One region of the Rahnella sp. PD4 genome, then DNA from elsewhere that is predicted to be linked to it. Evidence: predicted binding sites of a transcription regulator. Region 1 holds the regulator's gene; each other region holds the start of a gene.
The links. The regulator PhoB, encoded in region 1, activates phosphate uptake and scavenging genes when phosphate is short. The targets are predictions, from matches to a motif close to CTGTCATAAAACTGNCNNAT.
Positions count from the first base shown of each region.

Region 2: opgB (phosphatidylglycerol--membrane-oligosaccharide glycerophosphotransferase) is a predicted target of PhoB. The motif match lies at 1,147-1,166, and genes of this name have one in related genera.
Region 3: glpT (glycerol-3-phosphate transporter) is a predicted target of PhoB. The motif match lies at 1,185-1,204, and genes of this name have one in related genera.
Region 4: nudF (ADP-ribose diphosphatase) is a predicted target of PhoB. The motif match lies at 1,155-1,174, and genes of this name have one in related genera.

Region 1 is NZ_JBLZQF010000003.1:517,769-519,974, reverse strand. Features, by position in the region: gene phoR (phosphate regulon sensor histidine kinase PhoR) at 1-688, opposite strand, end outside; gene phoB (phosphate response regulator transcription factor PhoB) at 711-1,400, opposite strand; gene sbcD (exonuclease subunit SbcD) at 1,628-2,206, shown strand, end outside.
Region 2 is NZ_JBLZQF010000001.1:806,888-809,093, forward strand. Features, by position in the region: gene opgB (phosphatidylglycerol--membrane-oligosaccharide glycerophosphotransferase) at 1-919, opposite strand, end outside; gene ACOZIO_RS03570 (ABC transporter ATP-binding protein) at 1,429-2,145, opposite strand; gene ACOZIO_RS03575 (ABC transporter ATP-binding protein) at 2,142-2,206, opposite strand, start outside.
Region 3 is NZ_JBLZQF010000012.1:61,095-63,300, forward strand. Features, by position in the region: gene ACOZIO_RS22155 (7-cyano-7-deazaguanine/7-aminomethyl-7-deazaguanine transporter) at 1-406, shown strand, start outside; gene ACOZIO_RS22160 (DcrB family lipoprotein) at 532-1,098, shown strand; gene glpT (glycerol-3-phosphate transporter) at 1,334-2,206, shown strand, end outside.
Region 4 is NZ_JBLZQF010000006.1:97,643-99,848, reverse strand. Features, by position in the region: gene tolC (outer membrane channel protein TolC) at 1-992, opposite strand, end outside; gene nudF (ADP-ribose diphosphatase) at 1,217-1,849, shown strand; gene ACOZIO_RS16170 (DUF1249 family protein) at 1,849-2,206, shown strand, end outside.

The DNA of each region.
Region 1 (2,206 bases):
CCATCATTTCCAGATATCCCTGCAATACGGTCAGCGGGGTTCTCAGCTCATGACTGACGTTAGCAAAGAAGTTACGCCGGGCACCTTCAAGCTGACGCATCTGTGTGACATCGCGTGCCACCATCAGCAGTTGCCCTTCTGAATAAGGCATAACGCGAAACTCGACGTAATGCTCGTTATTGAGTTGCAGATTCAGCGCCCGACTGAAATCGCGGGTCTGGATCCACAGCCGGAATTCCGGATAACGCAGCAGGTTGAAGATATGTTGCCCGTTATCTTCCGGCCAGCGGAAACCGAGCAGATCCTGCGCCAGCCCGTTACACCAGAAAATATTGCCTTCTTCCGTGGTCAGCACCACGGCATCGGGCAGCGATTCAGCACCGCTGCGAAAACGTTTGATCAACTGACCTAATTCGCGACGCCGACGCCGGTTGCGCATCTGCATCTGGTTAAGCCCGTAGAACAGCGGCTCCCAGCTCCAGCGGCCGTTCGGCGGCGTAATACTGCGGTCAAGCCACAGCCAGTGAGAGAGTTTAAGCTGGTTGTAATAATTCCAGCCCAGTGCCGCAACCAGCGACACAAACAGGAGCCAGCCGAAATGACCGACGAAAATACCGAGAATTAACGCTGGCAGACAAAAGAGAAAAAATTCGCCGGCCAATCGTTTCCATGACAAACGTTCTAGCACACAGATTCTCCGCTGTGAGGACTCAATAACGCGTTGAAAAACGGTATCCGGTACCACGAACAGTCTGGATCATTCTGTCATGTCCGCTGGTTTCCAACGCCTTACGCAAACGACGAATATGCACGTCTACGGTGCGATCTTCCACATAAACGTTAGTGCCCCAGACGTTATTGAGCAACTGTTCCCGGCTATAAACACGTTCAGAATGCGTCATAAAGAAGTGTAATAACTTAAATTCTGTCGGCCCCATATCAAGCGCCTGTTCGTTGGCCATCACCCGGTGAGACGAGGGATCCAGGCTTAAACCCTGCATGTCGATCACTTCTTCCACCGCCATTGGCGAGATGCGACGCATCACCGCTTTAATGCGGGCAACCAGCTCTTTCGGGGAAAACGGTTTGGTGATGTAATCATCGGCACCGACTTCGAGGCCACGCACCCGATCTTCTTCTTCACCGCGTGCGGTCAACATCATTACCGGAATTTCGCGGGTCAGCGCCTCACGTTTAAGATGCTTAATAAACTGAATACCGGAACCGCCAGGTAACATCCAGTCGAGCAGGATAAGTTCAGGGTAAGGTTCAACAAGCTGCCCAATCGCTGAATCAAAATCCTCAGCTTCTACGGCCTGATAGCCATTTTGTTCCAGTACAAAACACACCATTTCACGGATTGGAGCTTCGTCTTCAACCACCAATATACGTCTAGCCATCGTAGGTCCTGCCAATAGGTTAGCGATCTTTTATTTGATTGCGGGCGCCATTATGCGTCAGTTTTGTGACAGATTTATGAATGAAAAGAATGGTTCATTACAGTCAAATATGACAGATAATTAGCGGCCATCTCGCTGAAATTGGACTGATTTATCGGGGACATCTCCCCCCGCCGACGTTTATACTTTGCCCCATTGTCGTCATCCAGGGTTCATACAGGAGTCTCATGCGCCTGATCCACACGTCAGACTGGCATCTTGGCCAGTACTTTTTCACCAAAAGCCGTGCAGCCGAACATCAGGCATTTCTGCGCTGGCTGACCGGTCAGGTGCAGCAACATCAGGTCGACGCCGTGATTGTCGCGGGTGATATTTTCGATACCGGATCACCGCCCAGTTATGCCCGCGAATTGTATAACCGCTTCGTGGTGGAATTACAACAAACCGGCTGTCAGCTGGTGGTACTGGCTGGCAACCACGATTCCGTCGCAACACTTAATGAATCACGCGAGCTACTTTCCTGCCTGAATACGCGGGTGATTGCCACTGTCGGCGAAAATCTGTCTGAACAGATTTTGGTGCTCAGTCAGCGTGACGGAAAACCGGGCGCGGTACTGTGTGCCATCCCGTTTTTACTCCCGCGTGATCTGCTGGCCAGTCAGGCCGGTCAGTCCGGCAGCGACAAACAACTGGCATTGCAGGAAGCCATCGCCGCACATTATGACGCGCTCTGGCAGGCCGCGCAGGCCAGGCGTGATGAACTTGGCATACCGCTGCCCGTTATTGCAACCGGCCATCTGACCACC
Region 2 (2,206 bases), on a different contig from region 1:
CATACCAACCCCAGTCGTTTTTGTAAGACGGATCCGCCACGGTCGGACGCAATTCGTTGTAGCCATAAAGATGGTCGAAGCCATGGGATTTCAGGAAAGTACCTTTACCTGCGAAAGCCAGTTCTGCGCCCTGATAGAAATAGTTGGTATAGCCGGCACCTTTGAGCACGTCGCCAAGACACACGTTTTCCGGGTAGAAGGTCGCCAGTGCACTGGAGGCATTGCCATCAAACGGCGCAAACAGCGGGATCCCGCACTGGGAAGCCACCATACCGGCGATGGTATAACCCGTGCCCGGCAACTGTTTGGTATTAGTGAAATCAGTGCTCTGCGCTTTATGGCGATTTAATTCGGTCGTCAGGCCGGGGAAAACCTTGTCATCAAAATAAGTGCGTTCCAGACTCTCGCCATAGATATAAACCAGGTTAGGTTTTTTCGCGCCCTTGATGACTTTTTCGGGCACTTTGTAATAGGTATTAAAATCTGCGCCGTTGCCGGAAATTTGCGTTTTGACCAGCCGGGAAATGTTTTGGAATGCCTGAGTGGAACCCACGGAAAAGACCGCCAGTACCACGGCCAGTGCGCTGTAGACGGCACTGCTGTTTTTAGCACGACGCTGCTTCAGCCCCCACGCCAGCAAAGCAAATACGGCAATCAGCCCCGCCAGTAAACCGATAAACGGCAGGATATATTTATTGAGCCCCGCCCCTTTCAGGCTGCTGGTGACGGTATATAACACGGCGTCCGTGATGCCTTCGCCAGTGAAATAATTGCTGCCGATCAGGATGACATTCAGAATGACGTAAAGCCCGAGGAAAAACAGCACCAGTGAAAACCAGACACGGCTGGACGACGCCCGCGTGACGTAGAGAAAAATAGAAGAAAGAAATAATACAAATGAAATTATCTCAGAAGCCATTTCAGCACCCTGTCTGATTAAAACAATAAACTCTACGACCCATTTCTGCTGTTTTGCGAGCAGCGCCGACGGTTCAACTCATCGAGCGAATGACCTGGATCATTCACTTCATCCCTGAGACAGGAAAATTCATGCCAAAAACGGATAGCGCTATATAGCCTGTTGAGCCTGAACGGGTCAACGCCTTCACCCGGCTTCAGGTCACTGATTTCGCCTAAAAAAATGGTATTTTACAAATTTTTGACGGCTGATTTCGCATGATAACCCAGAAATTTAACTTTATGGTCACTTTTCAGTAAGAATCTTATGATAGCGGAATACTGTGAGTGAAATGTGGAGGGCGGTTGAAAATTAACAAATTCGGAATAAACCTTATTAGAGGTGACTGGCTGAGATACGCGTAATCACTGACGTTAAGCCCGGCGAGCAACGCACAATGCGCAGACACAATTGAGTGATTCAGATAAGAAAGTGCAGCCAATACAGCTGCAGCTTCAGGGAGACGGGGATCAGATCCCGCCTAAGTAGGCTTTGCGCACCTCCTGATTATGCAAAAGTTCTTCTCCCGTCCCACTCAGGCGAATTTGCCCGTTGACAATAACGTAACCCCGGTCAGACAGCCTGAGCGCATGATGCGCATTTTGCTCCACCAGAAAGATCGTCATGCCACTTTTCGCCAGTTCACGCAGGGTCTGGAAAATTTGTTTCACGATAATGGGTGCCAGCCCGAGACTCGGTTCATCGAGCAGTAACAGCTTCGGACGACTCATCAGCGCACGGGCAATCGCCAGCATTTGCTGTTCGCCACCGGACATGGTCATCGCCCGCTGTTTACGGCGTTCCTTCAGGCGCGGGAATAACGCAAACATGGTTTGCAGATCTTCTGCCGCATGCTGATTCCCGACAGGAATGGTGCCCATCAGTAAATTTTCTTCCACGGTCATATCCGGAAAAACGCGCCGCCCTTCCGGCGATTGTGCAATTCCCGCCGAGGCCACAAAGTGTGTCGATTTGCGGCTGATATCTTCTCCGCGAAACAGGATTTGCCCGCTCTGTATGCGTGGCTGACCGAATATCGACATCAGCAGCGTTGATTTTCCGGCACCATTGGCGCCGATCAGCGCCACGGTTTCTCCCTGATTCACCTTCAGAGACACCTGTTGCAATGCCTGAATCGCCCCGTAATACACATTCACATCGCGAAATTCCAGCATCGTGTCGCTCATAAGCTGACCTCGTCATCTTCATCAGCACCCAGATACGCGGCGATGACCTTTTCATCATTCT
Region 3 (2,206 bases), on a different contig from region 1:
ATTCTTTGAAGCGCAATGGCAGGGCATGGGAGCGCTCAACAGCCTGAATATTATGGTTGCCCGTATCGCCACCGCCAGTTTTATGGCGTATGTGCTGGGGCAAATTCTCGATGTTCACGTGTTTAACCGCCTGCGCCAGAACCGCCGCTGGTGGATAGCGCCGGTCGCCTCAATGTTCCTCGGCAATATCAGCGACACGCTGTCCTTCTTCTTCATCGCCTTCTACAAAAGCAGCGATGCCTTTATGGCTCAGCACTGGGTAGAAATCGCGATGGTGGATTACACGTTCAAGGTCCTGATCTGTCTGGTGTTCTTCCTGCCGATGTACGGCATGCTGCTCAACATGCTGCTTAAACGTTTGTCAGCAAAGGGAAACACTCCGCATTCTGCCGTCAGCGCGCATTAAACCCGGTCGCCGGTAAGACACAAATCGCGCCATAATCTGACTTGCATTTGTGGCCTGAATAGGTTGCCATAAAGGCTGTTAAGTCAACATGTAAGCCTGGTGAACAGGCCACTTAAGGAAGCCCGATGCGTAATATCGCGAAAATGATGGGAATGGCAGTACTGATCGCCGGTCTGGCTGCGTGTGACGGTAAGTCGACCGATGCACCGGCCACAGATAAAGGTGCACCGGCGGCCGCAGCGACGGCGGCGACCACACCAGTCAGCCTGCTGGATGGCAAAGTCACCTTCTCCCTGCCGCAGGGGATGAGCGATCAGAGTGGTAAGCTGGGTACTCAGGCCAATAATATGCACGTGTATGCAGACAGTACCGGCCAGAAAGCAGTGATCGTCATTTTGGGAGATAACACCCCCGAATCACTGGACGTTCTGGCGGGTCGTTTACAGGATCAGCAAAAAGCGCGTGATACCAATCTGCAGGTCGTCACTAATAAATCTATTCAGGTGAACGGCCAGACGTTGCAGCAATACGACAGCGTGATCACTTCTGCCGGTCAGAAAGCCTATTCGTCTATCGTTTTGGGCAAGGTCGACAGCCATTTGCTGACCCTGCAAATTACCCTGCCTGCGGATAATCAGCAGCAGGCACAAACCGATGCAGAAGCCATTATCAGTACCCTGAAAATTCAATAAATTCAGAGGTGATGGAAATATCAGGCGGGGCTCAGGCTCCGCCTTTTTTGCTTTGTGCTGTTACCCAATCTCACAACCCCGCCCGACTGTAATAAAAATGTAACATTTCCGTCATAAATCACAGTCCGTTTGTGCGCGAATAGCTAACATGATGTTCGTTATAGAACACATTGGCCCAGCCATTTCCCCATGGCTCATGATGAGTCGGACCTGATTTATGCCATCGGAGGCATGTATGCTCAGTATCTTTAAACCCGCGCCCCACAAAGCTCCTGTTGATGAGACTCACGTCGATCCGCTGTACCGCCGCCTCCGCTGGCAAATATTTATGGGGATTTTCTTCGGTTATGCGGCCTACTATCTGGTGCGCAAAAACTTCGCACTGGCTATGCCTTATCTGATTGATCAGGGCTTCTCACGGGGTGACCTTGGTTTTGCGTTGTCCGGGATTTCCATCGCCTACGGCATCTCAAAATTCATCATGGGTTCGGTGTCGGACCGTTCGAATCCGCGCGTCTTTCTGCCTGCTGGCCTGATCCTGGCCGCCGCAGTGATGTTATTCATGGGCTTCGTGCCGTGGGCAACGTCAAGCATCGCCATCATGTTTGTCTTGCTGTTTCTGTGCGGATGGTTCCAGGGAATGGGCTGGCCACCGTGCGGACGTACTATGGTGCACTGGTGGTCACAGAAAGAACGCGGTGGCGTGGTATCGGTATGGAACTGCGCACATAACGTCGGCGGCGGCATTCCTCCGCTGCTGTTTCTGCTGGGTATGGCGTGGTTTAACGACTGGCATGCGGCGCTGTATATGCCTGCTTTCGGCGCCATCTTGCTGGCGGTATTTGCCTTCATGACCATGCGCGATACGCCGCAGTCCTGCGGTCTGCCGCCGATTGAAGAATACAAAAACGATTACCCGCCGGACTATGTAAAAGAATCTGCTGAGCAGGAACTGACGGCGAAGCAGATTTTCATGCAATACGTTTTGCCGAATAAATTGCTGTGGTACATCGCGCTGGCCAATGTCTTTGTCTATTTGCTGCGTTACGGCATTCTGGACTGGTCGCCGACGTATCTGAAGGAAGTGAAGCACTTCGCGCTAGATAAA
Region 4 (2,206 bases), on a different contig from region 1:
AAACTGTACTGTGCCTGTTTCACCTGAGAGGTGACAGAACCGCCACTGTACAATGGCAGGGAGAAGCTCAGCCCAATCTTGTTCTGGCCAGCATCGGCGTCCTGATAACTGGAAGAACCACCCGTTTTGTCGCCGTGATATTTGGTATTGCTGATACCGGTTGAGGCAGTCAGATCAACCGTAGGCATATGGCCGGTTTCCGCATAACGAATTTGCTCACGTGCCAGATCCTGTGACAGACGGGCAGACAGCAAGCTCAGGTTACGGCTTTCTGCTTCTTTCAACAGCGTGGCGACCGGTTGCGGGCGCGTGGTGTTGAAGTTATCGACATTCAGCGAAGACAGTTGCGGGTAATACATACCGGTAACCTGACGCAGGGACTCCAGCGCATTATCCAGGTTATTACGCGCAGTCACTTCGTTAGCCAGTACGGTGTCGTATTGTGAACGGGCGTTCTGCACGTCGGTAATCGCAACCAGCCCCACGTTAAAGCGCTGAGTGGTTTGATCTAACTGACGGTAAATAGCCTGTTTCTGTGCTTCGGTATACGAAAGCGAATCGATTGCACTCAATACGTTGAAATAAGCCGTTGCAGTATTGAGGATCAGAGATTGTTGATCCGTCTGGTAAGACACATCCTGAATACCGGCAGTTTTTTCCTGCAGTGTCAGGGCGCGCCATTTTGACATATCAAAGATGGTCTGCGTTAATTGCAGGCTGGCACTGCCAACGTCGCTGTTAACGCCATTCGCATCACGGTACCCATTGGTGTAATTGTAATCCGCACCCAATCCGAGTTGCGGTAATAAAGGACTGCGGCTTTCGTTAATTTTTTCGAATGCAGCATCCCGGTCAGCAGCAGATTTGCGCAGGTCCGGGTTACTTGTCCTGGCTTGCTGATAGACCTGCATCAGGTTTTCGGCCTGGCTTATCGTACTGAAGCCGCCCAGGCTGAGTCCGATGAGAAGGGGGAGCAGTTTCTTCATTTGCATTCCTTGTTGTGCAGCAATGTTGTTATGTATGGTGGCGCAGTCAAATTAACCCATAGACGCGGATTCTAGCAGAGTCAGGCTAGCGGGGCGGTTGGCTTAACGTGCCTTCCCGAGTGAATGAGCCTAAATCTATCACAAACAACCTTGATTATTATTAACGCATTTTCATCAAACTGACCTCAAAGGGCAATAAATTACCTCTGTGAGGGATAAGGAAACATTCCATGTCTTCATTTAAACGGTCACCGGTTACTTTCGGCAAAGATGATGTAGAAATTATTGCACGCGAGACACGATATAAAGGTTTTTTTTCTATTATTGCATATCGGTTTCGCCATCGGCTGTTTAATGGAGAAATGAGCGCAGAAGTCGTCCGTGAAGTTTTTGAGCGCGGCCACGCTGCGGTACTCTTACCTTATGATGCGAAAAGGGATGAAGTTGTGCTGATAGAACAGATCCGCATCCCTGCTTTGGATTCCAGTGATACTCCTTGGCTTCTGGAGATGGTCGCCGGTATCATTGAAGAGGGCGAGACAGTGGAAGATGTTGCCCGCCGCGAAGCACTCGAGGAAGCGAACATTGTGGTGAAACGCTGCAAACCGGCTGTGAATTACCTGGCAAGTCCGGGCGGAACCAGCGAGCGTCTTTCCATTATGGTCGGTGAAGTTGATGCCACGACGGCAGAAGGAATTCACGGTCTGGAAGCAGAAAATGAAGACATCCGGGTACATGTGGTCAGCCGTGAGCAGGCTTACCGGTGGGTGGAAGAAGGAGCGATAGACAATGCGGCGTCAGTGATTGCCCTGCAATGGCTGCAGCTGCACCATGAATCCCTGAAAAAAGAGTGGGCTAACTAATGATTAAGCGCTATACCCCTGACTTCCCTGAAATGATGAGATTGTGTGAAACAAATTTTGCACAATTGCGCCGTTTGATGCCACGCACCGATGAACCTGGTGAAACGGTGACATATCAGGTGAGTAGCGCAACGTATTGCCTGACGATCCTTGAATCAACACGTTATACATCCCTGATAGAAATCAAACAGACTGCGCCGGCCGTGAGTTACTGGAGCCTGCCTTCGCTCACCGTTCGCCTGTATCATGATGCGATGGTGGCCGAAGTGTGTGCGAGTCAGCAGATCTTTCGCTTCAAAGCACGTTATGATTATCCGAATAAAAAGTTGCATCAGCGTGATGAAAAGCATCAAATTA